4 regions of the Rhizobium indicum genome follow, and region 2 is predicted to be linked to each of the others. Evidence: predicted binding sites of a transcription regulator. Region 2 holds the regulator's gene; each other region holds the start of a gene.
What was found. Region 2 encodes LexA, which represses DNA repair genes until DNA is damaged. Its sites were predicted from a motif close to TGTTCNNNNTGTGTTCNG; they were not measured.
Positions count from the first base shown of each region.

Region 1: a site for LexA is predicted at 4,923-4,940, ahead of FFM53_RS11090 (DNA recombination protein RmuC). Genes of this name have one in related genera too.
Region 3: a site for LexA is predicted at 4,268-4,285, ahead of FFM53_RS10165 (ATP-dependent helicase). Genes of this name have one in related genera too.
Region 4: a site for LexA is predicted at 4,627-4,644, ahead of FFM53_RS20730 (ribonuclease T2 family protein). Genes of this name have one in related genera too.

Region 1 covers NZ_CP054021.1:2,227,910-2,235,279, reverse strand. The annotation lists gene ptsN (PTS IIA-like nitrogen regulatory protein PtsN) at 1-10, shown strand, start outside; gene FFM53_RS11100 (methyl-accepting chemotaxis protein) at 99-2,438, opposite strand; gene FFM53_RS11095 (ribokinase) at 2,684-3,583, opposite strand; gene FFM53_RS11090 (DNA recombination protein RmuC) at 3,664-4,890, opposite strand; gene FFM53_RS11085 (globin-coupled sensor protein) at 5,097-6,593, shown strand; gene def (peptide deformylase) at 6,691-7,206, shown strand; gene FFM53_RS11075 (FitA-like ribbon-helix-helix domain-containing protein) at 7,271-7,370, shown strand, end outside.
Region 2 covers NZ_CP054021.1:482,294-489,663, reverse strand. The annotation lists gene FFM53_RS02335 (ComEC/Rec2 family competence protein) at 1-2,036, shown strand, start outside; gene lexA (transcriptional repressor LexA) at 2,017-2,736, opposite strand; gene FFM53_RS02325 (VOC family protein) at 2,935-3,828, shown strand; gene kdsA (3-deoxy-8-phosphooctulonate synthase) at 3,825-4,670, shown strand; gene eno (phosphopyruvate hydratase) at 4,820-6,094, shown strand; gene FFM53_RS02310 (FtsB family cell division protein) at 6,231-6,551, shown strand; gene pdhA (pyruvate dehydrogenase (acetyl-transferring) E1 component subunit alpha) at 6,697-7,370, shown strand, end outside.
Region 3 covers NZ_CP054021.1:2,039,278-2,046,647, forward strand. The annotation lists gene FFM53_RS10125 (DUF2948 family protein) at 1-417, opposite strand, end outside; gene murA (UDP-N-acetylglucosamine 1-carboxyvinyltransferase) at 526-1,818, opposite strand; gene FFM53_RS10135 (hypothetical protein) at 1,926-2,120, opposite strand; tRNA gene FFM53_RS10140 (tRNA-Thr) at 2,275-2,349, shown strand; gene FFM53_RS10145 (DUF982 domain-containing protein) at 2,594-2,836, shown strand; gene FFM53_RS10150 (hypothetical protein) at 3,078-3,341, opposite strand; gene FFM53_RS10155 (BON domain-containing protein) at 3,512-3,772, opposite strand; gene FFM53_RS10160 (hypothetical protein) at 3,950-4,225, shown strand; gene FFM53_RS10165 (ATP-dependent helicase) at 4,333-6,393, shown strand; gene FFM53_RS10170 (enoyl-CoA hydratase/isomerase family protein) at 6,405-7,370, opposite strand, start outside.
Region 4 covers NZ_CP054021.1:4,264,304-4,271,673, forward strand. The annotation lists gene FFM53_RS20710 (thiamine pyrophosphate-binding protein) at 1-1,315, opposite strand, end outside; gene caiB (succinate--glutarate CoA-transferase) at 1,329-2,531, opposite strand; gene FFM53_RS20720 (DMT family transporter) at 2,570-3,523, opposite strand; gene FFM53_RS20725 (alpha/beta fold hydrolase) at 3,572-4,501, opposite strand; gene FFM53_RS20730 (ribonuclease T2 family protein) at 4,660-5,400, shown strand; gene ettA (energy-dependent translational throttle protein EttA) at 5,498-7,147, shown strand; gene FFM53_RS20740 (ArsR/SmtB family transcription factor) at 7,310-7,370, shown strand, end outside.

The DNA of each region.
Region 1 (7,370 bases), 1.7 Mb from region 2:
CGCTGCCTGACGCGCGTCGCGCGATAACGCATTAATTCTCGAATGCAAAAAGGCGCCTGATCTCCCAGGCGCCTTTTGCGTTACGAGGGGCTGAACGATCAGAACTCTTCCCAGCTGTCCTGCGCCACGGCAGCGGATCCGCGCGACGGGGCAACGGGGCGGCGGACCGCCGGGGCGCTCGCGCGAGGCGAAAGGGCTGAAGTCGCCGGTGCCCGCATCTTTTGCGCGACGGAGGCAAGGGCCGCGGCGTTGCCCGAACCCGAGACGTTGAAGCGTGTGGCGAGCGCCTTCAGCGTCTGTGCCTCGTCGTTGAGTGCGACGCTGGCAGCGGTCGCTTCCTCTACCATGGCTGCATTCTGCTGCGTCACCTGGTCCATCTGGTTCATGGCCTGGTTGATTTCCTTCAGGCCGACAGCCTGTTCGCTGGCCGATGCCGAGATCTGCCGGATGAGATCGTTGATGCCCATCACCTGTTCGGCGATCTTGTGTAGCGTGCCGCCGGCGCGCCCGACGAGATCGACGCCTTCCTTGACCTGGACGGCCGAACTGTTGATCAGCGTCTTGATCTCCTTGGCGGCGTTGGCCGAACGCTGCGCGAGTTCACGCACCTCCTGGGCGACGACGGCAAAACCCTTGCCGGCTTCCCCGGCACGGGCCGCCTCGACGCCGGCGTTCAGGGCGAGCAGGTTGGTCTGGAAGGCGATCTCGTCGATGACGCCGATGATCCGCGAAACCTCCGTCGAAGACTGCTCGATCCCTTGCATCGAGGCGATCGCTTTCTGCACCACTTCGCCGGACTTTTCGGCATCCTGGCAGGCGAGGTTGACGCTGTCGGCCGCCGTGCGCGCATTCTCGGCGCTGGAATCGACCTGCGCGGTGAGCTCGTTGAGCGCGGCCGCCGTCTCTTCCAGGCTGGCTGCCTGCTGCTCGGTGCGCTTGGCGAGGTCGGAAGCGCTGTTGCTGATTTCACCGGTGCCGGAGCCGATATTGGCGACGCTGAGGTTCATCGTGTTGATGGTCTCTTCGAGGCTCGCGAGCGCGGCGTTGAAATCCTGTTTCAGCTTGCCGTATTCGCCGGGGAATTCGTCGATGATGCGGTGGCTGAGATTGCCCTGCGACAGCGCGGAAAGGCCGGCGCCGACGATCGAGACGATATGGCGTTGCAGCGACACCGATTCCTGGCGTTCCGATTCCGAGCGGCTGCGCTCGGTCTCGGCCGCCTTCCGCTGGTCGGCGGCCTCGTCTTCGAGGCGGCGGCTGTCGGCGAGGGTGAAGCGGAAGCCTTCGAGCGCCTTGGCGACAGAACCGACTTCGTCGCTGCGGTCCTGGGCGGCGACCGGTTCGCCATACTGGCCGTCGCTCAGCGCCTTGACGCTGGCGACCAGCCCGCCGAGCGGCCGCTGCACGAAAGAGCGGATGGCGAAATAGAGCGCCAGCATGACGGCGCCAAGCACGATCAGCCCGTTGATGATCATCATATAGGTCTGGTCTCGCACCGGCGCGTTGATTGCCGTGTGCGGCACGTCGACGAGCACGACCCAGGTGGCGTTGACGCCGGGGACCGCGAACGGATAGACGACGCGATCGAAGGGATCGAGGCCATCATAGGTGAGGTTCCTGACGAGGCCGGGCTGTTTGCTCGACAGCGCCGACTTGACGATATCGGCGCCCTCGCCGTCATATTCCTTGGTCATCAGCTCGGGGATCGGCGCGACGATCCAGTTGCCGGCCTGCGACAGCAGCGTGACGCGGCCCGAACCGAAAGGATGCAGCGCCTGCAGCTTGTCGGTCAGCGACTTCAGCGAAATATCGACGCCGCCGACGCCGATCATCTTACCATCAGACATGACCGGATAGGCAATCGAGGTCAGCAGCGTCGGCACGTCGGTTCCTTCGGCCATATAGGGCGTGGTGATCGCGCCCTTACCGCTGTCGGCTGCGAGCTTCCACCATGCGGCGGTATAATCATTGTCGAAGGTCGAATATTGGATGCCGCCGTCCTTGGTCTTCGACCAGTAGGGCGTGAAGGCGCCGTTCTTGTTGGTGCCTTCGTCATTGTTGTTGGCGATCTCGGTGCTCTTGCCGTCAAGCGCGCCGAGCTGCTCGCAGAACCAGCTGCCGAAGGCGAAGGCATTCTGCTCGAGATTGGCCTTCAGCACGTTGATCATGCCCTTGCGATCGAGCGACTTGCCTTCATGGCCGCGGCCGATGACGCCCGACATGGTGCGGGCGGCGCTGGCGAGCTCGCCGACATTGGCCGCAATTTCATTGGCGATCGACTTTGCCTCGAGGTTGGCCTGATCCATCGTCAGCGTCTGGACGCGATCCCGGGTCTGGCCGATGAGGAAAAAGTTCGAAACGATGAGAACAAGCGCGATGGCGATGCCGGTGATGACGATGAGTTTCGCGGCAAGCGATTTCATGCGAAAAATGAACATGGGGTCCTCGGGCAAGGATGCGCCGAACGGGCATTCTCCGGCGCAGGAGCAAAGGCTTCGCCCCATCATGGAGCAGCCGCTTGGACGGCCGGATTCCAGAAAGTGGGAGGCGCCGGCGGCCATGAGGAACATCGCCGGAAATCTCTTAAATTTGAATGAAAACTCTATCGATCGGGGCCAGGAAAATCGCCGGAACGCCCTGAATTACAGGGCGTTCCGGCGGCCGTTTCGCAAAGAGACGCGAACTATATCCTGTCTGCGACTTCCTCGCTCAAAGGGATCGACGGTTGCGCCCCGGCCTTGAGGCAGGCGAGCGAACCGGCAACCGCCGCACGGCGCAGCGCCGAGACAAAATCGAGGCCGTCGTCGAGGCTGGCAGCGAAATAGCCGCAGAAAGTGTCTCCGGCGCCGACCGTATCGACAGGTTCGATCTTGAGACCCTGCGCCCTCGAAATCGACCCGTCGCGAATGGCGATGACCCCGTCGGCGCCGAGCGTCACGATCAGCGTCTGGCCCGTCTCCGCATGCAGATGCACAAGGGCTGCCTCGCGCGCCTGCGCGTCCATGCCCTCCTGCCCGGCGAGCCGCTCGAACTCGGTCTCGTTGGCGATGACGATATCAGCGAGCCGGCCGAGGCGGGCCGCATCTGGGATCAGCGGCGCGAGGTTGAGGATACTGGTGATCCCCTTGGCGCGGGCCGCCGACAGCGCGCCTTCGACGGCCGCAGCCGGCACTTCGAGCTGCAGCATCAGGATATCGCCTTCGTCCATGCGGCCGATCGCCGTCTCGGCATCGGCAGGCGTGACCTGGCCATTGGCGCCGGGAACGACGGCGATCATGTTTTCGCCATCGCCGCCGACAAGGATCAGCGCCGTGCCTGTGGGACCGTCGACATGTTTGATCAGAGAAAGGTCGGTGCCCGCATCATCAAGCAGAGCCAGCGCCTCCGCGGCGAAAGCATCCTTGCCGACGGCGCCGGCCATATGCACGTAGCGGCCGGCGCGGCGCGCTGCCAGCGCCTGGTTGGCGCCTTTGCCGCCGGCGGCCGTGGCAAAGCCGTTGCCGGCCACCGTCTCGCCGGGCTTCGGCAGGCGCTCGGTCGTGGCGATGAGATCCATGTTGATGGACCCGAAAACTGTGATCATGAATGTGTCCCATCTTATGGAGCATGCGAGCGACATCATGCTCCTACTATTTCATGCGGGCGAGACACTGCCCGAAGCGGTCACTCCTCGTCAACCACCCGGAGCTTCAGAAGACCGGTGCGGCTTTCCACCGATTTGGCCGCAGCTTCGCTGTCGCGGGCAGGCTTGGCATCGCCGCCGCCGGCCTCGAATTCCAGCGCTTCGATCCTGGCGCCGCGCTTGGTGAGCTTGTCGGCTGACGTGACCACCATGTCGATATCCTTCTGTGCCATGGCGAAATGGCCCTGCAGCTTGCGCACCCGCTCATCGAGGCGGCTGAGGTCGTCCATCAGGATCGCCACTTCCCCCTGGATCAGATGCGCCTGCGCCCGCATGCGCTGGTCCTTGAGCACGGCCTGGATGACCTGGATCGACAGCATCAGCAGCGATGGCGAGACGATGACGATGCGCGCGCGGTGCGCCTTCTGCACCACCGGCTCGAAGTGCTCGTGGATCTCGGCGAAGATCGATTCGGACGGCACGAAGAGAAAGGCAGTATCCTGGGTTTCCCCCTGGATCAGATATTTCTCGGAAATGTCCCTTATATGGACCTCCATGTCGCGGCGGAACTGCTGGCCGGCGATCTTGCCGGCTTCGGGGCTGCCGGCGTCGCGGATCGCGTTCCAGGCTTCGAGCGGAAATTTCGCGTCGATCACCAGCGGCGGCGCGCCGTTCGGCATGCGGATCGTGCAGTCCGGCCGCGAACCGTTGGACAGCGTCTGCTGGAAGGCGTAGGCGCCCATCGGCAGACCGTCGGCGACGATCGTTTCCATCCTGGACTGGCCGAAGGCGCCGCGCGTCTGCTTGTTGGACAGAATGGCCTGCAGCCCGACGACATCCTTGGCGAGCGTCTGGATATTGTTCTGCGCGGCATCGATGACCGCCAGCCGCTCCTGCAGCCGTTGCAGGTTCTCATGCGTCGATTTGGTCTGCTCGGTGATCGTCGAGCTGACGCGCTGCGACATGCCGTCGAGGCGTTGGCTGATCGTCTGGTTGAGTTCGCTCTGCCGCGCGCCGAAGACCTCGGTCATCGCCGCGATGCGGCCCTGCATCTCCGCCTGGATCTTCAAAAGCTCGGCCATGCGCGCTTCGTTTTCCTCAGCGCGAAAGCTCGCTTCCTCCGCCTGCTCGCGGCGAAGGCTGGCGCCGCGCAGGAGAAGCACGATCACCAGCAGGGCGAGGGCGGCGAGAACGCCGCCGACAAGCGCCAGCATGGTCGGGCTGATCGAAGCAAGGGCAAGGGCGAGCGATTCGGTATGGATGGTCATGCCGCAAGCATAACAGAAGAAACGGCGAGATATAGATCAAAACGTGAACGGAATGAGCCGCCCTCAATATCCTTCCAAGCTATCGCTCTTCCTCGCTCGGGGAGAAGAAATCGCCGTCCGATTTAACGATTGCTCAACCATATTGGCCAAAACCTGCGGCGCAGAAATTCCTTCCCGCGTGCGTCGCGCCAAGTACAGAGATCTCCATGACCGCCCAGCAGACAGACAGTGCCCTCAGGCAGCGCCTCGATTTCATCGAACTGGATGAGGCAGCGCGCAAGTCGATGCGGGATCTGCGCCCTGTCATATCAGAGCTGATCGGCGGCGCCCTCGATAAATTCTACGCCAAGATCGCCAAGACCCCGGCTGTCGCAGGCTTCTTCGCCGATAAGAACCATGTCGGCCATGCCAAGAAGCGCCAGCAGGACCATTGGGCCAATCTCGCCGGCGGCGCGTTCGACGAGAGCTATGTCAACGGCGTGACCGCGGTCGGCCGGACGCACGCCCGCATCGGGCTGGAGCCGCGCTGGTATATTGGCGGCTACGCCATCGTCATGTCCGAGCTGGTCAAGGGCATCATGGAGAAGCAGTGGCCGTCGATCTTCGCGCGCCGAGAGGGCAAAGCATTGGCCGAGAAATTGTCGGCCGTCATCAAATCAGGCATGCTCGACATGGATTATTCCATCTCGGTCTATCTCGAGACGCTCGAAGCAAAGCGCCGCGCTTTGGAAGAGCAGCGCGCTAAGGCCGAATCCGATCAGGCGATCGCGCTGGAGCAACTGCGCCGCGGTCTGGAAGCGCTGTCGAACGGCGATCTCGAAGCCACCCTGCCGTCCGACCTGCCGGGCAATTTCCGGCAGATGGCCGAGGATTACAACCGCGCCGTCAGGGCGCTAAGCCACTCCTTCGCCTCCGTGCGCGAGACTTCTGGCCATATCATGAGCGGTGCCGACGTCATTTCCAATGCGACCAACGATCTAGCGCTGCGCACTGCCCAGCAGGCGGCAGGCGTCGAGGAGAGTTCGGCCGCCCTGCAGCAGCTGTCCGTCAGCGTCGGCCAGACGGCCGCCAACGCCGAGAAGGCGTCGGATGCCGTGCGCGAGACGCAAGAGAAGGCGAAGAACTCCGGCGAACTCGTCACCAGCGCCGTCTCGGCGATGGCCGGCATCGAGAAATCCTCGACCGGGATCTCCAAGATCATCGGCGTCATCGATGAGATCGCCTTCCAGACCAACCTCTTGGCGCTGAACGCGGGCGTCGAGGCGGCGCGTGCCGGTGATGCCGGTAAGGGTTTTGCCGTCGTCGCCCAGGAAGTCCGCCAGCTTGCGCAACGCACCGCGGAAGCGGCCAAGGAGATCAAGAACCTGATTTCGCAGAGCTCGACGCAGGTCAATCAGGGCGTCGGCATCGTCTCCAGCACCGGCGAAGCGCTGAACGACATGATCAGCCGCATCGACATCATCAACCGTTTCGTCGCCGATATCGCCGCCGCTGCCCGCGATCAGGCGACCGGCGTCAACGAGGTCAGCCTCGCCGTCCGCAACATGGGTGCGATCACCCAGCAGAATTCGGACATGGTCGAGCACTCTTCAGCAGAAACCCGCCGCCTGAAGGACGAGGTGGAGACCCTGATCGAGCTGCTGCGGCGTTTCCGCGCCCGGCCGGAAGGCCGTTCCGCCACCAGTGCCCGCCGGGCGGCGTGAGGCGAATATGGCGAAATTCCAGGCGGGGATGCAAAAAAGCGTATTCCCCGCCTGCCGGATAATTCCATAGTCGGAAAAGATGGGTTATGGGAACGCCATGACCATCAAGCCACTCATCATTCTTCCCGATCCCGTTCTCCGCCAGCTGTCCACGCCGATCGAGCGGTTGGATTCCGACCTGCAGCGTCTTGCCGACGATATGCTGGAAACCATGTACGACGCGCCAGGCATCGGCCTTGCCGCCATCCAGATCGGCGTGCCGCGCCGTGTGCTCGTCATCGACATCGCCCGCGAGGGCGAGGAAAAGCAGCCGCAGGTCTTCATCAATCCTGAGATCGTCAAATCGTCCGACGAGCGTTCCGTCTATGAGGAAGGCTGTCTTTCGATTCCGGATTATTATGCTGAGGTCGAGCGCCCGGCTGTCGTCTCGGTCAAATATCTCGACCGCAACGGCAAGGAACAGACCGTGGAAGCCGACGGCCTGCTCGCCACCTGCCTGCAGCACGAGATCGACCACCTGAACGGCGTGCTGTTCATCGATTACATCTCGCGGCTGAAGCGGGAGATGGTGATCAAGAAATTCACCAAGGCGGCGAAGTCCAAGGCGCTCTGACGCTACGTTGAAAATTCACCGGCGACGCACTATGATATCACTGATATCATGATGGAGGCGCCGTATGGGTGATTTTCTGATCAGAAATATTTCCGACGCAATGAAGCGAGACATTGCGGAATCGGCGCAGCGGAGCGGAAACAGCCTTTCCGACGAGGCCAAGG
Region 2 (7,370 bases):
CGGCGCAGTTCGAGAGCCGGCGGGCTTCGACCGTGATCCTCGATTCATCAGTGACGACCACGGTGACCGGCCGTGTCGAGCGGCGCGAAGGCGATGGTCGCGGGCGGTGGCGCTACATTCTTGCGGTCACCGGCACTAAGGCACCGGAGCTGAAGCGGCGGCCGGAACGCATCACCGCCATCGCCCGCGGCGCGGACGCGGCCTTCGAGATCGGCGATATCATTACCGGCAGGGCGCGGCTGACGCCGCCGGCAGGTCCGGCACTTCCCGAACTCAACGACTTCTCCTTCGGTGCCTATTTCGATGGCATCGGCGCCAACGGCTTCTTCTACGGTGCACCGACGAAGGTCGATGCGCAGGCTGGTCCCCAGGCTGCCAGATCGACGGCTGAAACGCTGCTCGAAGGGCTCTACCGGCTGCGCAGCGGCATTGGTGACCGCATAAGGTCGATCCTGCCCGGCGACACCGGCGCTTTCGCCGCTGCTCTGGTGACGGACGAGCGGCGTGCCATCTCGAATGAAACGACGGAGGCGCTGCGCCAGTCCGGCCTGGCTCATATCATCGCCATCTCCGGTCTCAACATGGCGCTGTCGGCCGGCATCTTTTTCGTCGGCTTCCGGATGCTGCTCAGCCTCTTTCCCGGCATTGCTGAGGCCTACCCGACGAAGAAGATCGCTGCCGCCGGCGCGCTCATCGCTGTCACCGCCTATTTCCTGATTTCGGGCTTTGCGGTCTCTGCCGAACGCGCTTTCATCATGATGGCCATCATGTTGGTTGCCGTCTTCTTCGACCGGCCGTCGATCAGCCTGCGCAATGTCGCTCTCTCCGCGCTCGTCATCGTCGTCATTTCGCCGTCCGAGGTTTTGGGTCCGAGCTTCCAGATGTCTTTTGCAGCGACATTGGCGCTGGTCTCGGGCTATCAGCTGTGGAAGGACCGGCGCGTCCGCGAAAACGCCTTCCTGAAGCTGCCGATCATCAGGCCATTCGTTACGGTTGCGGGCTTCTTCGGCGGCATCTTCCTGACCTCGCTGATCGGCGGTTTTTCCACCGCGCTGTTTTCGATCGAGCATTTTCATCGCCTGACCGCCTACGGCCTGCCGGCAAACCTCGCGACAATGCCGATCATCTCCTTCATCATCATGCCGGCCGGCCTGCTGGCGATGCTGCTCATGCCTTTCGGCCTGGACGTTTTGCCTTGGAAGGTGGTGGGATTCGGCCTCGATCTGGTGATCGCGGTCGCAAAGACGGTGTCCGGCTGGGATGGCAATATAGACGTCGGCCGCTTGCCCGCCTGGTATTTCGCCGTCGCCGTGGCAGGCTTTCTGCTGCTGACGCTGCTCCGCACCCGATTGCGCCATGTCGGCACATCGATCATCGCGGTCGCAACGCTCATCCTGCTGCTTCTGCCGGGTCCCCGTCCGCCGGATTTGGTGATTTCGGAGGATGGCAGTCTCGTCGCAATCGTCGAGGCGGCGGCCATGGCGTCCAACCGTGAAAGACCGCCGGATTTCATCTTCGACCAGTGGCAGAGAGCGCTGGTCCTGCCGAGGCATGATCCGCCGAAGATGCTGGATGGTCCTGCTATCCCGCCTGAGGGAGAAGACCGCCGCGTCAGGCTTTCCCGCGATCAGCAGAACGAAGCAAGGACCGCGATGCGGGCGGCCACAGCGGGCGGAGACGCAAACCGCTTTTCCTGCGTCAAGAAGGCCTGGTGCACATCAAGGCTCGCCAATGGTCAGGTGGTAACCGTCATCGACAATGCCGCCTATCTCGGTCCGGCATGCGACGCGGCCGATATCGTCGTGACCTCGGTCCGCCTTCGCTTCAACAGCTGCCGCTCGGGTGCGACGCTCTTCACCGGTGAGACGCTGCGCAGGACCGGATCCATCGAGTTGCGCTTCACGGACGCCGGCCTGGAGGTCGCAACCGCATTCGATGCATTGTCGCGGCCATGGATGCGCCATCGCGCCTATGACTGGCGCAGCAACAGCTTTACCGAATCGGGCCTAGCCAATGTCAGTGATAGCGGCGAATGAGACCGACGAGTTTACCCTGAACCTTGACACGGTCCGGCCCGAAAATCCGGGTCTCGTAAGCCGGGTTGGCGGCCTCCAGCGCGATCGAGGCGCCCTTGCGGCGGAAGCGCTTGAGTGTCGCTTCTTCGTCGTCGACGAGAGCAACGACGATGTCGCCAGGACTTGCGGTGCTGCCGTTGCGAATGATCACGGTGTCGCCGTCGAAGATGCCTGCGTCGATCATCGAATCGCCCTTGACCTCCAGCGCATAATGTTCACCGGAGCCGAGCATGTCGGCCGGAACGACGATGTCGTGGGTATTGTTCTGGATCGCCGAGATCGGCACACCGGCAGCGATTCGGCCCATGACCGGCACGGAGACCGAGTTGCCGTTGTCGGCGACGGGCTTTGCGGGAGCAGGGGCGGTGACCGGCTGAGGTTTGCCGAGGCTGCCCTCGATGACGCTCGGCGAAAAGCCGCGCCGGGGCTGAATGCTGGGGCTGTAGGCCTCCGGAAGCTTGATGACCTCAAGCGCGCGGGCGCGGTTCGGTAGGCGGCGAATGAAGCCTCGCTCCTCCAGCGCCGTAATCAAGCGATGAATCCCGGACTTGGAGGCGAGGTCCAGGGCATCCTTCATTTCGTCGAAAGATGGCGGAACGCCGGATTCCTTCATGCGCTCATGAATGAAAAGGAGAAGCTCCTGTTGTTTGCGCGTGAGCATCGACGTTGTGACCTCGTGATTGAAACAAATCCAGAACAGACACTATATGTTCCATATGTGTTCCGCAAGTAGCTAAATTTCCGTAAAACTTGGCGCCAACTCGTTGAGATTTTTATTTTCATTCGCCGGATTGGCACACAAGTCTTGCCTTGGGCGGCACTCTCACACATCTCTGCCGTGTTAGGAGAGGGGGATATCATGAACGAGCACTCCGCCAAACCGCACCCGCTGGATCATGTCGTGCTGCCGGTCGTCAATATCGATCTGGCGCGCGAGAGGCTCGGCAAGCTCGGCTTCACCGTTGCCGCCGATGCGCGCCATCCCTTCGGAACGGAGAATGCCTGCGTCTTCTTTGCCGACAAGACCTATCTGGAGCCGCTCGGAATTGCGAGCGTCGAGGAGAGCGAGGCATCAGCGCGGCAAGGCAATGTCTTCACCGCCCGCAACCAGGCCTTTCGCTTCCGCTGTGGCGAGGAGGGGCTTTCGGGGCTGGCTTTCGGCAGCAAGGATGCCGGCATCGATCATCAGAATTTCGTCGGCAACGGATCGAGCGCCGGCGAGATGCTGCAGTTCACCCGGCCGATGACGATGCCGGACGGTTCCGAGACGATTGCCGGCTTCAAGCTGGCTTTCGCCGGCGACCTGCGCGCGCCTGATCTCCTGCTCTTCACCGTCGAGCGCGTCACGCTGCCGGCTGACCGCGCCGCGCTGGAGACGCATGCCAATGGCGTCACCGGCCTAATCGAGATCGCGCTTTGCACGCCGGAGCCGGCCGCCTTCGCTGCCTTCGTCAGCCTTGCCGTGGCGCAATCGGCAGTCGAGAAGACCGGGTTCGGCGTCAATATCGCAGCATCGAATGCGAAAATCAGCCTGATGACGCCGGAAGGGCTGGAGGCCTATTTCGACATCGCCGGCTCATCCGCAGATCGCGGCCTGCGCGGCCGGGCAATCCTCTTCACTGTCGCCGATCTTGCCGTGACAGAAGCGCATTTGGCTGCTAACGGGGTGACATACACGCGCAAGAACAATCGCATTCTGGTGAAGCGCGCGCCCGGGCAGGGCACGCTCTTCGCCTTCGAGGAAACACGATGAGCACTGATACGAATTCCGAAGTCAGGATCGGCGAAGGCCAAGGCCAGGTCACTTTTTCCAATACCGGCCGCCTGTCGCTGATTGCCGGTCCCTGCCAGATGGAGAGCCGCGACCACGCCTTCATGGTTGCCGGCACGCTGAAAGAGCTTTGCGGAAAGCTCGGCATCGGCCTCGTCTACAAGAGCTCCTTCGACAAGGCGAACCGGACCTCGCTTTCGGCCGAACGCGGTATCGGGATCGAAAAGGGCATGGAGGTCTTTGCCGACCTCAAGAAGGAATTCGGCTTTCCCGTCCTGACCGACGTTCATACCGCCGAGCAATGCGGGGAGGTGGCAAAGGTCGTCGATGTCCTGCAGATCCCGGCCTTCCTTTGCCGCCAGACCGACCTTCTTATCGCCGCCGCCAAGACCGGCCGCGTCGTCAATGTCAAGAAGGGCCAGTTCCTCGCTCCCTGGGATATGAAGAACGTCCTGAAGAAGCTCAATGCCAGCGGCAATCCGAACGTGCTGCTGTGCGAGCGCGGCGCCTCATTCGGCTACAATACGCTGATTTCCGACATGCGTTCGTTGCCGATCATGGCGGCGATGGGCGCGCCCGTTATCTTCGATGCGACCCATTCCGTGGCGCAGCCGGGCGGCCAGGGCGAATCCTCCGGCGGTCAGCGGGAATTCGTGGAAACCCTGGCGCGCGCCGCTGTGGCTGCCGGTATTGCTGGTGTCTTCGTCGAAACCCATCAGGACCCCGACAATGCCCCTTCCGACGGCCCGAACATGGTCTATCTCAAGGACATGCCGCGGCTTCTCGAAAAGCTGCTTGCCTTCGATGCGGTCGCCAAGGCCTAAGGTTCAGCTTGACGTTCAACAGTCTGACATGATCGTGCTATAGGCCACATCCGAACGCTGGTCCGAAGGCTATTGCAGCATTGTAATTTGCACGCCTTCGACTAAGACAGGTTTCGAACCATTTATCACCCACCGAGCAGGAAGAACCCATGACTGCAATCACCGATATCATCGCCCGCGAGATTCTCGATAGCCGTGGCAACCCCACCGTCGAAGTCGATGTCTATCTCGAAGATGGCAGCATGGGCCGCGCGGCCGTTCCCTCGGGCGCCTCGACGGGCGCGCATGAAGCGGTCGAACTGCGTGACGGCGGCAAGCGCTACCTCGGCAAGGGTGTCGAAAAGGCGGTCGAAGCCGCCAACACCGAGATCTTCGACGCGATCGGCGGCATCGACGCCGAAAACCAGATCCAGATCGACAACATCATGATCGAGCTGGACGGCACGCCGAACAAGTCGCGCCTCGGTGCCAACGCCATCCTCGGCGTATCGCTCGCCGTTGCCAAGGCTGCGGCCCAGGCGTCCGGCCTGCCGCTCTACCGTTATGTCGGTGGCGCTTCCGCCAGCCTTCTGCCGGTGCCGATGATGAACATCATCAATGGTGGTGCTCATGCCGACAACCCGATCGATTTCCAGGAATTCATGATTCTGCCGGTCGGCGCCGATTCGATCGCCGAAGCCGTGCGCATGGGTTCGGAAGTCTTCCATACGCTGCGCAAGGAACTTGCCGCGCAGGGCCATAACACCAATGTCGGCGACGAAGGCGGTTTCGCACCGGGCCTGAAGAGCGCGCCCGAGGCCCTCGACTTCATCATGAAGTCGATCGAGAAAGCCGGCTACAAGCCGGGCGACGACATGTGCCTCGGCCTCGACTGCGCCTCGACCGAATTCTTCAAGGACGGCAAATACGTTCTCGAAGGTGAAGGCCGCACGCTGGAATCGGGCGCCATGGCCGAATATCTGGCCGAGCTCGCCGCCAAGTATCCGATCATCTCGATCGAGGACGGCATGGCCGAAGACGACTGGGATGGCTGGAAGACGCTGACCGACCTGGCCGGCAAGAAGACTCAGCTCGTCGGCGACGATCTCTTCGTCACCAACTCTGCCCGTCTTCGCGACGGCATCCGCATGGGTGTCGCCAACTCGATCCTCGTCAAGGTCAACCAGATCGGCACGCTGACGGAGACGCTCGATGCCGTCAACACGGCGCACAAGGCGGCCTATACCGCCGTCATGTCCCATCGCTCCGGCGAGACCGAAGATTCGACCATCGCCGATCTCGCGGTCGCCACCAACTGCGGTCAGATCAAGACCGGCTCGCTGTCGCGTTCCGACCGTCTTGCCAAGTACAATCAGCTGATCCGCATCGAAGAGGGCCTCGGCCCGCAGGCCCAGTATGCCGGCCGCTCGATCATTCGCGGCTGATCGGATCTGATTTCCAATGGCTTGACCCGCGCCTCCCGGCGCGGGTTTTTTGTTGCCCGTTTTTTAGAGTCAACGAACGGTTAATCTCTGCGCGTTAGATTGAACGAATTGGTAATGCGTTCAAGAGCATGCGTGTATGTGGACAAAGCATCATAAGAAGAGAAAGATCGGTCGCTTCGTCATTCCGGCCATGACGGTCGCCTTCCTCTCCTATTTCGGTTATCATTGCATTCATGGCGATTACGGCCTGCGCGCGACGGAGACGTTCGAGCATCAGCGTGTCGCGCGTGAAAAAGAGCTTGCGATCTTGAAGGCGAAGCGCGAACATCTGGAAAATCAGGTCGCGCTCTTGAGTGACGGGTCGCTCGACAAGGACATGTTGGACGAAAAAGCGCGTTATCAGCTCAATATGTCGCGCGCGGACGAGATCGTCGTATTCAACCACTATTCCAATTAACCGGAAACAGGTTAATTGGAATTTTAGTAGTTTTTCCAATAATTTAGGACCGAATACGAGCCATGCAATTATGGCATTGCTGTGGTCAATTTTCTTCCCTATGGTACGCGCCACCAAGAAACGACAAACCCATAGGGAGGGTTGAATGGCGCCGCGAAAGACCGCGACCGTTTCCAGCCGCAAAACTGCAGCAAAACCGGCAGCCAAAGCATCGAATGGAGGCCCGGTAGCCGACTTCGATCGCAATGAAGAGCTGAAGGCCTATCGCGAGATGCTGCTGATCCGCCGCTTCGAGGAGAAGGCCGGTCAGCTTTACGGCATGGGGTTCATCGGCGGCTTTTGTCACCTCTACATCGGTCAGGAAGCTGTCGTCGTCGGCATGCAGATGGCGCAGAAGGAAGGCGACCAGGTCATCACCGCCTATCGCGACCACGGCCATATGCTGGCAACCGGCATGGAAGCGCGTGGCGTCATGGCGGAACTGACCGGACGTCGCAGCGGCTATTCCCACGGCAAGGGCGGCTCGATGCACATGTTCTCGAAGGAGAAGCATTTCTACGGCGGTCACGGTATTGTCGGCGCCCAGGTCTCGCTCGGAACGGGTCTTGCCTTTGCAAACCGCTACCGCGGCAATGACAATGTCTCCATCGCCTATTTCGGCGACGGCGCTGCCAACCAGGGCCAGGTCTACGAGAGCTTCAACATGGCTGCTCTCTGGAAGCTGCCGATCGTCTATATCGTCGAGAACAACCGTTACGCCATGGGTACCTCGACCGCCCGCGCCACCGCGCAGTCGAACTACTCGCTTCGCGGATCCGG
Region 3 (7,370 bases), 1.6 Mb from region 2:
CTTGGAAGACGCCTCCCAGGCGCCGCCGATATCGGCCAGCTGGACCTCGATGCATTCGACATCGAGCGCAATCGAGGCCGTGCCGGACAGCGACAACTCGACCGTGCCCTCCGGCCCCTCGCCCTTCTTCTCGAAGCGCAGCGCCAGCAGCGACAGCACTTCGTCGCGTTTCCCGCGATCGATGCCGAGCGAGCGGACGGCAAGCACACGCTTGAAGACCAGCGCAGCCCGGCGGCGCTCGAAACCCTTGCGCTTGCGCTCGGCACCTTCCCAGACGAAACGATTGGCGGCAAGCGCGAACTGCGCGTCGCGCGGCGACCAGTCGATGTCGCCGACCTTGAAGACGCTGTCCTGCATATGCGCGGAGATGATCGCAAGATCCTCGTTATCGAGCGCAACAAGTTTCAGGTCGGTCATTCAGCCTCATCCCATTACCGGCCTAGGCCGGGCACCGCCGGAATGGCGATGCGTCAGACAAGGGAAATAAGGCGCGGCGACCAATTACGCAACCGGGATGAGCGGTGCTTACTCGCTGATGCGCTCGACGATGGCGCCGCAGCGGGTCAGCTTCTCCTCGAGCCGCTCGAAACCGCGGTCGAGGTGATAGACGCGGGACACCGTGGTTTCGCCCTCGGCGGCAAGGCCGGCGATGACGAGCGAGACGGAGGCCCGCAGATCGGTCGCCATGACGGGGGCGCCGCGCAGGCGTTGGACACCCTCGATCTTCGCCGTCTGGCCGGACAGCGAGATCCTGGCGCCGAGGCGGGCAAGCTCCTGCACATGCATGAAACGGTTTTCGAAGATGGTCTCGGTGACATGCGAGACGCCGGAAGAACGGGTCATCAGCGCCATGAACTGCGCCTGCAGATCGGTCGGGAAGCCCGGGAAGGGATCGGTGACGATATCGACCGGCCTGATGCCGGCGCCGTTGCGCTTGATGCGCATGCCGTTGTTGGTCGACGAGATTTCCGCGCCGGCGCGGCGCAGGGTTTCCACTGCGGTCTCGAGCAGCGCTACATCGGTATTTTCGAGCACGACGTCGCCGCCGGCCATGGCGACGGCCATGGCATAGGTGCCGGTCTCGATGCGATCCGGCAGGACGCGGTGGCGGGCGCCGGAGAGCGAAGTGACGCCTTCGATGGTGATCGTCGCAGTACCCGCGCCCGAGATCTTGGCGCCCATGGCGTTCAGGCAGTTGGCGAGATCGACGACCTCAGGCTCTCGGGCGGCATTGCCGATGACCGTCGTGCCGCGGGCAAGCGTTGCCGCCATCATCATCACATGGGTGGCGCCGACGGAAACCTTCGGGAAGGTGTAGCGTGCGCCGATCAGGCCGCCGGCAGGCGCCTTGGCGTTGATATAACCGGCATCGATCTCCATGGTCGCGCCGAGCGCCGTCAGGCCCTCGATGAAGAGATCGACGGGGCGCGTGCCGATGGCACAGCCGCCCGGCAGCGAAACGCGGCAATGGCCTTCGCGCGCCAGCAACGGCCCGATGACCCAGAAGGAGGCGCGCATCTTCGAGACCAGCTCATAAGAAGCCGTGGTATCGACGATGGTGCGGCAGGTGAAATGGATCGTGCGCGAATAGGAATCTTCCTGGCGCTCGCGGCGGCCATTGACGGCAACGTCGACGCCGTGATTGCCGAGGATGCGCATCAGCAACTCGACATCGGCCAGATGCGGCACGTTTTCGAGCGTCAGCGTATCGCTGGTCAGAAGCGAGGCGATCATCAGCGGCAGTGCGGCATTCTTGGCGCCGGAAATCGGAATGATGCCATTCAGCTCATTACCGCCGACGATTCTGATACGATCCATGTGCGCTTACGGGCAGCGCCCGCCTTTCCTGAAAGTTCTGCCTTGGAATAAGGAGTGAGGTGTTTAGGGGATTTCTCGACACGCTTCAATTCGCGACGGACGGAACATTACGATTCGTCCAATTTTGCGGCGGGCAGCCCATTTGTTTCGTCGGCTTGGCCGGAACGGCGGGCTCGGACCTGCTGTTTGCGTCGCCCCAGATTTTCCCTGAGCTTTTCGGCGGCGCGCTCACGGCGCAGTTTCGCCTGTGCCTCGATCGCCTCTTTGCGGCTCTGCTGGCCGGTTTCGGTCTTTTCATTCATGCGACAGGATTAGCCGAATTCGCGCCGATCCAAAAGTCCCTTGCGTGCCAATCCACGCGAAGTTGGAATTTGCTGCTTGCGCTGGCCGTCAAGCTGTGGCAATAGCCGCCCCGTTCCCGCGATTGAGCCACCCGGCTCTACGCGGTCTGGTCCTGCTGCCGTAGCTCAGTGGTAGAGCACACCCTTGGTAAGGGTGAGGTCGGTGGTTCAATCCCACTCGGCAGCACCAGTTTTCTTGAAAAGACAGTCCATCTCCCGGCGAAAACACCTCATAAGTTAGCGTTTCTCATCAGCTGGCAGCCATAGGCTTTCCTGTCATGGGTCGAGGCAAAACCATTCGTTGCGGCATCAGCGACGATCCGCCCATTGCTGACGGCAAAAATCACGCTAGAATATTAACTATCGCAAAGTCTCCCCGGAGGAACTGGGAGATGCTGCACTTCGTTTCTGTCGAAAATCGTGGAGGAGCGTCGATGGCAACTGAAAGATGGAACAGCCCGGTCAAGGTTGGTTTCGAAGGTGCCGATGCGCGAACGGTCAATGGGCCGTTCGATGCGCTGAAGTGCCTGGCGGATCTCTGGCCGAGTATGCGCGGGCTTCGTTATATCAAGGCCCGCAGCGCCTGCCGGGCGGCGCTCGACGGGCGCAAGAGCGTGGAAGAAGCAAGAGCCGAGTTTCTGGCGGCCGCCGAAGAGGCGAAGCTGAAGCTGCATTAGCACTTCGGCAAGGAATTTTGGGCGATTTTCGCCTTCTGGGCGTGCAAGCGTGCCGGAACGGGATAATGCTTTAATTTCGGTTTAACCCTGCAACAAGTGCGTGCCGGGTTTCGGTGCAAAGGGCGTTGCGCCTGGTACAGGTGCATCAATAGAAGACGACCAGCCATCATGATGATGGTTAGAGGCTCGTCACCTCTGCGGAAACGCAGGCGAGCCTCGTCCGAGCAGGACCGCCTTTTTTTCAGCAATCCGCGCCGCTCTCATTCTCGATCTCGACATAACCGACACCGATGATCGTGCCATCTGCCGCGCGAATGAAGGAGGGGAGATAGTGGGGTTCTACCGGTGTGCAGGCGACGGCCCCGGTATATTCGTTGAGGGCGATCTGGTCCTTCGGCAAAGCGGAATAATTCGTGCCGGTTTCCAGCGAGGCATGGGCGGAGCCGGCAAAGACACCGCAACCCACTATCAAGGTCGTTGCCCAGAGGCGAGGAAGCAACTGCATGAGAGTCTCCAGCGTTTAGGTCCGGCCTTTCAACACCCGAGAGAGCATTTTGGTTCCCTTCATGGATCGTAAAGACATGCGCGCCGACCGGCGCAACCTCTCCTTCGCCGGACTTTTATTTGATGCATGTCGTTGTCCTAAAACCGCTGCACACTTTTAGGCGACATGCATTAGCGTCGCAGCAGGCGAGCACGCACATAGCCTCGTCCGACGACGCCCTCGGCGATCTCGATCGCCCGCTCGACATCACCCCGCCGGCGCACGAAACCTTCCAGGATGACATAGGAGCCCGATATGCTGACGGTGATTTCGCCGGCTTCGATATCGGCGGCCGCTTGAAGGGCGCTCTCCACCGAGGCGCGCGTCGCGGCATCGCTGTGGCCCTGACGGCCGGGCTCGCCATGCCCCGTGAATGCTGGAAAGCCGAGCACCGTGAACGTTTCCTAATGTTGGTTGATGTCTGTTAACGCCGCAGCGACGCATTCGTTGCGTCCCCCGGAAAAGAAGAGCCTGCTCGACAGCGATACCTGCGCGGTGGCATGGGCTACCATTGGCGAAAGGCGCCACCGCTTCTATATCTGGCTGCAGTCGAAAGAGGGATGACGACGATGAAAGCGCTTCTGCCTGCCTTGTTGGCCGGAGGATTGTTTGCCGGGCTTGTCGGCTGTTCCTCGGCCGATAGCCCGGCGCTGGATCCCATTCCCGGCAGCATTACCTATGGCGGCCAGCCGCGAACGAAGCTTGCCAAGTCGCCGGTCGGCAGCGCCGTCTACAACCAGTTCTACAACGGGACGGGACAGCGCGTGGAGGAAACCTATATTCTTCAGCCCGACCGCAGCCTGAAGCTGGTGCGGCGCGAGATCGGTCCGGATTTCCCCGACTGAGATGTTGCCAGCGCACCAGATCGCTTGACAGAGGCGGCAATCGCGAACATTCAAGGAACATCTAATCTTTCCCCAGTGATTCTGCGGGAGCCCGACCGGACGGCTGGATGTATCTCGAAAAGCTCAATCCGCAGCAGCGCATGGCCGTCGAGCACGGCACGCTCATCGACGGCAGCCATATTGCCGGGCCGCTGCTGGTCATTGCCGGCGCCGGCTCGGGCAAGACGAATACCTTGGCGCATCGCGTCGCCCATCTCATCGTCAAAGGCGCTGATCCCCGCCGCATCCTGCTGATGACCTTCTCGCGCCGGGCAGCGGCCGAGATGGCGCGGCGTGTCGAGCGCATCTGCCGCGATGTGCTTGGTTCGAATGCCGGCGTGATGGCGGACGCGCTGTCCTGGTCCGGCACCTTCCACGGCATCGGCGCGCGGCTGTTGCGCGATTATGCGGAGCAGATCGGTCTGGATCCTGGTTTTACCATCCACGACCGCGAAGACAGTGCCGATCTGATGAACCTGATCCGGCACGACCTCGGCTTCTCGAAGACGGAAAGCCGTTTTCCCACAAAAGGCACGTGCCTTGCCATCTATTCCAGGGCGGTGAATTCGGAAACCGCGCTCGACCTTGTGCTGCGCGACGTCTTTCCCTGGTGCGCGACGTGGGAGAAACAGCTGCGCGAACTCTTCGCCTGTTATGTCGAGGCCAAGCAGAGCCAGAACGTGCTCGATTACGACGATCTGCTGCTCTACTGGGCGCAGATGGTTGGCGAAGCGATGATTGCCGAGGATATCGGCAGCCGCTTCGACCATGTGCTGGTCGACGAATATCAGGACACCAACCGGCTGCAGGCCTCGATCCTGCTGGCGCTGAAACCCGGCGGCCAGGGGTTGACCGTCGTCGGCGACGATGCGCAGTCGATCTATTCCTTCCGTGCCGCGACGGTGCGCAATATCCTCGATTTTCCCGCCGCCTTCAGCCCGGCCGCCAATATCGTCACGCTCGACCGCAACTACCGCTCGACGCAGCCGATCCTCGCCGCCGCCAACGCCGTCATCGATCTCGCCTCGGAGCGCTTCACCAAGAACCTCTGGACCGAGCGGCAATCGTCCGAGCGGCCGCGCCTGGTCACGGTGCGCGACGAGGCCGAGCAGGCGCGCTACATCACCGACATGGTGCTCGACAACCGCGAGGAAGGCCTCACGCTCAAACAGCAGGCCGTGCTCTTCCGCGCCTCGCATCACAGCGGGCCGCTGGAGGTCGAGCTGACCCGGCGCAACATTCCCTTCGTCAAGTTCGGCGGGCTGAAGTTTCTCGACAGCGCGCATGTGAAGGACATGCTGGCCGCCCTTCGCTTCGCGCAGAACCCGCGCGACCGTGTGGCGGGCTTCCGGCTGATGCAGATCCTGCCGGGCGTCGGGCCGTCGACGGCGCAGAAGACGCTCGACCTGATGGCCGAGGATGCCAGCCCGATTACTGCTCTTGGCTCCATGCCGGCGCCGCCGCGCTCCGGTGAGGACTGGACAATGTTCGTTTCGATGCTGCAGGAGCTGAAGACCGGCAAGGCCGGCTGGCCGGCAGAGATCGGTTTGGCGCGGCAATGGTATGCGCCGCATCTGGAACGGCTGCACGAGGATGCCGCGACGCGGCAGGCCGATCTGCTGCAGCTCGAGCAGATCGCTAGCGGTTATGCCTCGCGCGAGCGCTTTCTCACCGAGCTCACCCTCGATCCGCCGGATGCGACCAGCGACCAGGCGGGCGTGCCGCTTCTCGACGAAGACTATCTCATCTTGTCGACCATCCATTCCGCCAAGGGCCAGGAATGGACGAGGGTCTTCATGCTGAACGTCGTCGACGGCTGCATACCGAGCGATCTCGCCGTCGGCACCACCGCCGAAATCGAAGAGGAACGCCGCCTGCTCTACGTCGCCATGACGCGCGCCCGGGATGGTCTCGACCTCGTCGTGCCGCAACGCTTCTTCACCTATGGGCAGAACTCGCAGGGCGACCGGCATGTCTATGCCTCACGCAGCCGCTTCATTCCCGCGACCCTGCTGCAGTTCTTCGAGGCCTGCAGCTGGCCGCAGGTGAAATCGCAGACTGCCGCTCAAGCGCAGGCGCGGCAGGTGCGCATCGATGTCGGCGCCCGCATGCGCGGCATGTGGCGATAACTGGATAGCGTTCAGAGTGAAAGCGGCGGCTCGGCCGGTTTCAGGAAATGCTTGATCCTTGCTGCTTCAACAGCCTCGACTGAGGCCGGCGACCATTTCGGATTGCGATCCTTGTCGATGACGGCGGCGCGGATACCCTCGAAGAAATCGGGATTATCAAGCATCTGCAGACAGGCGCCGAGTTCGCGGCCGAGGCATTCGGCAAGCGAGGCGCTGCGGCGGCCGGCCCTGAGCAGCCGCAAAGCGAGCTTCAGACTGGTCGGTGAACGCGTCAGCATCACTCGGCGCGTCTCGGCGGCAAATTCGCCTTCCTCCCCGGCGAGTGCTGCCAGGATTTCCTCGACGCTGTCGAAACCAAATGCGCGATCGATCACCGCCGCGTTCTGTCGCAGCCGGCTTTCTCCCTGAGGCTCAGAAAGCGCCTGCAGCAGGGCATCGACATCGCTGGATGAACTGCCGCGCGGCAGGCTCGAGAGAGCATCGGTCACCTCGCCGAGCCGCGACGAAGCGATCTGAAGGTCGGCAAGGCGGGCGTGGATCGCGTCCGCGGCACCGATATCGAGCCCTGTGAGACCGAGCCATGTTCCGGCTTCGCCGGGTGCGCGCGGCAGCAGCCAAGTGGCGCCGACATCCGGGACATAGCCGATGCCGGTTTCGGGCATGGCAAGCCGTGTGCGCTCGGTGACGATGCGGTGGCGGCCGTGCGACGACAGGCCGACGCCGCCGCCCATGGTGATGCCGTCCATCAGCGCGACATAGGGTTTGGGATAGGCGGCAATCATATGGTTCAGGCGGAACTCCTCGCGCCAGAAGTTTCCGGCGAGGCCATCGCCGGCGCGGGCACTCTCATGCAGGGCGCGGATATCGCCGCCGGCGCAGAAGCCGCGTTCGCCCTCTCCCGTCGCCACGACGCTTGCCACCTCGGAATCACCGGCAAAATCGTGAAGGGCTTCAGTGATCGCCCGGATCATCGGCAG
Region 4 (7,370 bases), 1.2 Mb from region 2:
AGCCGTCCCCGGCAAAGCAGATGACCTCGCGCTCGGGAAAGAGCCGCTTGGCGGCGACGGCGGCCGGCAGGCCGTAACCCATCGAGCCGGAGGTGGGGGCGGCTTGGGTGTTGAAGCGGCGGAAACGATGGAAGCGGTGCACCCAGGTGGCGTAGTTGCCGGCGCCATTGGTAAAGATCGCGTCCGGCCCGGTATTGGCCTCCAGCCACTCCATGATCGGCCCCATATGGACGGCGCCCGGACCTGTCGAAGGCGGCTTCGACCAGGCGAGATAGGCCTGGTGCATGCGTTCCGTGCGCTCCGCCCAGTGCGGCTCGGCCGGCGCTTCCAGATCGGCGAGCGCTTCAACGAAATCGGCAGCAGCGGCGCAGATCGCAAGATCAGGACGGTAGATACGGCCGAGTTCGGATGCATCGGGATAGATATGCACCAGCGATTGCTGGGGGTATGGGATATCGATCAGCGTATAGGATGAGGAGGGCATTTCCGACATGCGGGCGCCCAGCAGGATCAGCAGGTCGCTCTCCTTGATCTCCTTTGCCAGCGCCGGATTGATCCCGATGCCGACATCGCCGGCATAACAGGGATGCAGATGATCGAACAGCATCTGCCGGCGGAACGAGCAGCCGACCGGCAATTTGAAACGTTCGGCGAAAATTGCAAAATCGGCGACGGCATCGGCATCCCAGCGCGTGCCGCCGAGGATCACCATCGGCCGCTCGGCCTTGAGCAGGCGCAGATAGAGATCGTCGATCTGGCTGCGACCGGGGTGGGCTTCGACGCCGACATAGCGCTTGGCGCGGGGCGCCTCGACTTCGTCGCGCAGCATGTCTTCCGGCAGGGTCAGCACCACAGGGCCGGGACGGCCGGAGGTTGCGATCGCAAAGGCGCGGGTGACGAACTCGGGAATGCGGGCGGCATCGTCGATCTCGCCCACCCATTTGGCGAATTCGGTAAAGGCGCGGCGGAACTCGACCTCCTGGAAGGCCTCGCGTTCTCTCGCTTCCCGCTGCACCTGGCCGATGAAGAGGATCATTGGGATCGAGTCCTGCTTGGCGATATGCAGGCCGGCGGAGGCGTTGGTGGCGCCGGGGCCACGGGTCACCATGCAAATGCCGGGTTCGCCGGTCAGCCTGCCCCAGCAATCCGCCATCATCGCCGCTCCGCCCTCCTGGCGGCAGACGAGGACGTCGATATCGCTGTCGCGCAACGCGTCGAGCACGGCGAGGAAGCTCTCGCCGGGCACACAGGAGAGACGCTTGACTCCGTTCGCCTTCAGCGCCTCGACGATCAGTTCCCCGCCCGTCTTCTTCATGACAATGCCTTCCTCATGACGATGCCTTCCTCTCGCGCTCTGCGAGTTCGGCCAGAATTTCTGCCTGGTGTTCGCCGAGACGCGGGCTTGGCCTGATATAACGCAGCGGCGTCTCCGACAGCACCACCGGCGTCCTGACCCCTGGGATCACGGTACCGGCGGCATCCGCAAGGTCGATGCGCAGGCCGCGGGCCTGCACCTGCGGATGGGCGAACATTTCCTCGATCGTATTGATCGCGCCTGATGGAACCGCGTTCTCTTCACAGGCCTTCAACAGATCCGCCTTTTGCCATTTCAGCGTCTCGGTGGAGATGAGGCGGCGCACTTCGGCGCGATTGCCGACGCGTGCCTTGTTGGTGGCGAAACGCTCGTCGCTCGCGATGGCCTCCAGGCCGAGGATGGTGCAGAGGCGGCGGAACTGGCCGTCGTTTCCAACCGCGAGAATGAGATAACCATCCGCCGTCGGCACGACCTCATAGGGCGAGATATTGGGATGGGCATTGCCGAGGCGGGTCGGCGCCTCGCCGGAGACCAGGTAATTCATGTTCTGATCGGCGAGCACGGCCGATTGCACGTCGAGCAGGGCCATGTCGACCAACTGGCCTTCGCCTGACTTCAGGGCATGGATCAGGGCGGCTTCGATCGCCGAGACGGCATAAATGCCGGTGAAGATATCGGCGATGGCGACACCTGCCTTCATCGGCTGGCCACCCGGCTCCCCGGTAATCGACATGAAGCCGGACATGCCCTGGACGATGTAATCGTAGCCGGCGAGGCTGGCATAAGGGCCGTTCTGGCCGAAGCCGGTGATCGAGCAATAGACGAGCTTCGGGTTCACCTTGCGCAGGCTGTCATAATCGAGCCCGTATTTGACGAGGCCGCCGACTTTGAAATTCTCGATGACCACATCGGCGGTGGAGACGAGGCGGCGGACGAGATCCTGGCCTTCGGCGCTCTTCAGGTCGGCAGTGACGGAGCGCTTGCCGCGATTGGCGGCGTGGTAATAGGCGGCCGAGAGATTTTCGCCGTCGGCGCCCTCGACGAAGGGTGGCCCCCATTGGCGCGTATCGTCGCCGCCGTCGGGATTTTCGACCTTGATGACGTCGGCGCCGAGATCGGCGAGCATCTGTCCCGCCCAGGGGCCGGCGAGCACGCGAGCAAGCTCGATCACCCGGATGCCGGCAAGCGGCGGTTTTTTCGTCACGGTCTCCGTCATGTTCCTCCGGGCTCTCGTTCTTAGATCTGGGCTTAGATCTAGGGCGCCAGCGTCGCCTCTGATGTACCGGATACCGGTTTCGATGCAAAGCGGCGCTCACGCCAGACAATGTAGAAGCCCGACGCCATGATAATCATGATGCCGAGCCATTTGACCGCATCCGGGAAGTCGCCAAAGACCAGCCAGGCGAAGATCGTCGCCGAGACGATCTCGAAATATTGCAGCGGTGCGAGCGTCGAGGCTGGTGCTGCGCGATAGGCATAGACGCCGAGGATGCCCGATATCGCGGCCATGGCGCCGACGCCGGCGACGTAGAACCAGGCGCGGCCATCCGGCATGACCGGATCGAGATCGGAGCCGGTTCCCTGGCCCAGGAAAAGCAGGATGGCGCAGAAGAGCAGGCCCCAGATGCTCATCTGGAACTGCATCGCCCAAGGGTCCTCCTTGTGCGAGAGGACGCGGGTCATCAGCACGAAGATGGCGATGCAGAGCGCGCTGACGACAGGCAGAAGCGCGATGTAGCCGACTTCTTCGAAACTCGGCTGGATGATCAGCATTGCCCCGAAGAAGCCTACGCCGCAGGCGCTATAGCGCCGCCAGCCGATCGTCTCCTTCAAGAAGATACCGCCGAGGATCGTCAGAATGATCGGCTCGACGAAGAAGATCGCAATCGCGTCGGCGACCGCCATGTATTTCAGCGTGGTGACGAAGGAGATCATCGAGACCGTGATGATCGCGCCGCGGATGGCATGGAACAGGTTCTGGCGCCAGGAAAAATCGGCAAAGCTGCGCCGCCATATCACAATCGGCAACATGCAGAGCGCCTGTACGGCGAAGCGGCCGGCGGTGATCTCCGCGGAAGGGACTGTGACGATGGCAAGCTTGGCGAAAATATCGATGAGCGGCGAGAACATCACCGAGACAAACATCAGCACAAGCCCCATCGTCACGTCGGAGGCGGACGAAACGGGGCGGACGGAGGTGCTGTTCATGATGAAATCCCTGTACTCAGGATATTGGTCACTCAGGATATTGATCGCTCAGGATCTTGCGACGGCCCTGTCGCACCAGTCCGCAAAGGCCGCGATCGCCGCATCCGCGCCGATCTCATTCAGTGTTTCGTGCCGCATGTCCTGATATATCTCAGTGCTGATACGGGAGAAGCCTTGGCCTTTCAAATGATTTGACAGCCAGAGCACGGCTTTTCCACGCTCCGTCGCCGGGTCTTCTTCGCCGCCGACGAGATGGATCGGCATGTCCCGCGGCAGCCGGTCGAGGTGGATTTTCTGCGGCGCGCGGAAGGTCAGCTCGAAGAGATCGAGCCAGAGAGAGACTGAGGCGTCAAAGCCGCAGAGCGGATCGGCGACATACTTGTCGACTTCATCAGGTCTGCGCGACAGCCAGTCGAACTCGGTGCGGCGGCCGGGAATGGATTTGCCCCAGGTGCCGAAGGTGAGCTTCGGCAGCAAGCCGCTCGGCACGTCGGAGCCCTTCAGCATGCGCTCGGCAAGCAGCATCGCCTGGGCGGCGCGGCCGGCGAGGCCGACGGCGAAATTCGAATTCCAGACGGCCACGGCATTGAAGTCGACCGGAGCCGTGACGGCAGCATTGAGGGCGATGAGGCCGCCCATCGAATGGCCGAAAAGGATCACCGGCAGGCGGGGATGGCGGGAGGCCGCATGGCTGCGCATGGCGATGACGTCGCCGATCACCCTTTCGACCCCACCGCGCCGGGCAAAGCGGCCGATCGGCGCGTCGGGCGCCGTCGTCTCGCCGTGGCCGCGATGATCATGGGCATAGACATGATATCCGCGCGCCGCCATCGCCTCGGCAAAGGAGCGGTATCGTTTCGAATGTTCGGCCAAGCCATGCGATATCAACAGGATGCCGCGTGCCGGGGTGATGGCCTCGGCATGGTGATAGGCCAGCGACGCCCCTGGCACGGCGAGCCTATGCGTTTCAGAAAACATGTGATCCTCCCGGCGGCAACAGACCAGATCGCCGGGTAATTGCAACATGGGTATTTGATTATCTGATAACAATTTGTGGCCTTGTTGCGATTCAGGGTTGCGGCCTTTTGATTTTGATGCTTATTTGTTCCTGTATTGTTCTTTTTTTGGGGGTTGAAATGAGCAGCATGCAGTTGCGTACCTTGTCGTTCGCTGTGTCGATGGTTATTGCCGGCGCCGCCGTGGCGCAGGAGGCTGGCGGGCGCACCCGCTTCATTCTGGCGGCGAGCTGGCAGCCGGCCTTTTGCCAGACGAACCAGAAGAAGGCCGAGTGTGCGAGCCAGACCGGCGAGCGTCCCGATGCGACGAACTTTTCCTTGCACGGACTTTGGCCAATGCGGCAGGATTATTGCGGCGTAAGCGCCGAGCAGAAGGCCGCCGACAAGGATGGCGACTGGAACAAGCTGCCGGAGGTCACGCTTGCGGCGGAGACGAAGACGGCGCTCGCAAAGGCGATGCCCGGCACGCAATCCGGCCTGGAACGGCATGAATGGGTGAAGCATGGCACCTGCACGAAGATGAGCGCCGACGACTATTTCGGTGTCGGTGTGCATCTCGTGGGCGCACTCAACGCGTCGGCGGTGCGCGATCTTTTCGCTGCCAATATCGGCAAGCCGGTCAAGGCCGACGCGATCAAGGCGGCTTTCGACAAGAGCTTCGGCCCGGGTGCCGGCGACCGCGTCAAGATGAGCTGCCGGCGGGCCGGCAATGTCAGGATGATCAGCGAGCTGACGATCGGGCTTTCGGAAGCCGCCGGGGCGGCATCGGCGAAAAGTGCCGGGCTTGCCGATCTGATCCAGGGTGCTGGAAAAACATCGTTCGGCTGTGACGAGGGCGTCGTCGATGCTGCGGGCTTTTGACCGGAAATCCTGAGTAAACCGGGTTTGGCGTTGCCCGCAGGCGCTGTTTCGCCTACATAGCGGCACAATCGAAGTTTCCCGCCCGGAGCAGCGCAGCATGGCACGTCAGTTCATCTATCATATGTCCGGCCTCAACAAGGCCTATGGCAACAAGAAGATCCTGGAGAATATCCACCTTTCGTTCTACCCGGATGCCAAGATCGGTATCCTTGGTCCGAACGGCGCGGGTAAATCCACCGTGCTGCGCATCATCGCAGGTCAGGACAAGGAGTATACCGGCGAAGCCTGGCTCGCCGAAGGTGCGACGGTCGGCTATCTGGAGCAGGAGCCGCATCTCGATCCCAACAAGACGGTGTTCGAGAATGTCATGGAAGGCGTCGCCTCGAAGACGGCTGTCCTCGATCGCTATAATGAATTGATGATGAACTATTCCGACGAGACGGCGGAAGAGGGCGCCAAGCTTCAGGACGTCATCGATAGCCAGAACCTCTGGGATCTGGAAAGCCAGGTCGAGATGGCGATGGAAGCGCTGCGCTGCCCGCCGCGCGACGCCGAAGTCACCAGCCTTTCCGGTGGTGAGCGTCGCCGTGTTGCGCTCTGCCGCCTGCTGCTTTCGCAGCCGGATCTGCTGCTGCTCGACGAACCGACCAACCACCTAGACGCCGAAACCATCGCCTGGCTCGAAAAACATCTGCGCGACTATCCGGGCGCCGTGATGATGATTACCCACGATCGCTACTTCCTTGACAACGTCACCGGATGGATTCTCGAACTCGACCGCGGCCGTGGCATCCCCTACGAAGGCAACTACTCGGCCTACCTGCAGGCGAAAGCCAAGCGCATGCTGCAGGAAAGCCGCGAAGACGCATCGCGCCAGAAGGCGATCAGCCGCGAACAGGAATGGATCGCTTCCAGCCCGAAGGCTCGTCAGGCCAAATCCAAGGCGCGTATCAAGTCCTATGAGCAGTTGGTGGATGCCGCCGAGAAGCAGCGTCCCGGCGACGCGCAGATCATCATCCCGGTCAGCGAGCGCCTCGGCCAGGTGGTCATCGAGATGGACGGCATCACCAAGGGCTTCGAGGGCCGTACGCTGATCAACGACCTGTCGATCAAGCTGCCGCCAGGCGGCATCGTCGGCATCATCGGCCCGAACGGCGCCGGTAAGACGACGCTATTCAGGATGATCACCGGCCAGGAAACGCCGGATGGCGGTTCGATCCGCATCGGCGAGACCGTGCATCTCGGTTATGTCGACCAGAGCCGTGACACCCTTGCGGCCGACAAGACGGTCTGGGAGGAAATCTCCGGCGGCGCCGAAATCATCAAGCTTGGCAAGTTCGACATGAACTCCCGTGCCTATTGCGGCGCCTTCAACTTCAAGGGCGGCGATCAGCAGCAGAAGGTCGGCAATCTCTCTGGTGGTCAGCGCAACCGTGTTCACCTTGCCAAGATGCTGAAGGCCGGCGGCAACGTTCTGCTGCTCGACGAACCGACCAACGACCTCGATACGGAAACGCTGGGTGCCTTGGAAAACGCGCTGGAGAACTTTGCCGGCTGCGCCATCATCATCAGCCATGATCGCATGTTCCTCGACCGTTTGGCGACGCATATCCTCGCTTTCGAAGGCGACGGCCATGTCGAATGGTTTGAAGGCAACTTCGAGGATTATGAACAGGACAAGGTTCGCCGTCTCGGCCCCGACGCCCTTAACCCGGGCAGCCAGGCTCACAAGCGTCTGACACGCTGATTTCACTCATTTTTGCTTTCGGAAGCCCCGGTTCGGCCGGGGCTTTTTCATGTCTGCCTCTGTCGCAATTTGAGCAGCCAATTTCGTGGAGAGAGCGAATTCTCGCTTGCCACCGCTTTTCAAATCACATAAAGATATCTTTATATCTTGATCGGATCGAAAATGAGCGAACCCTTGAAGCTTGGACTGGAGGCGCTGGTGGACGTCTTGAAGGCGGCCGGCG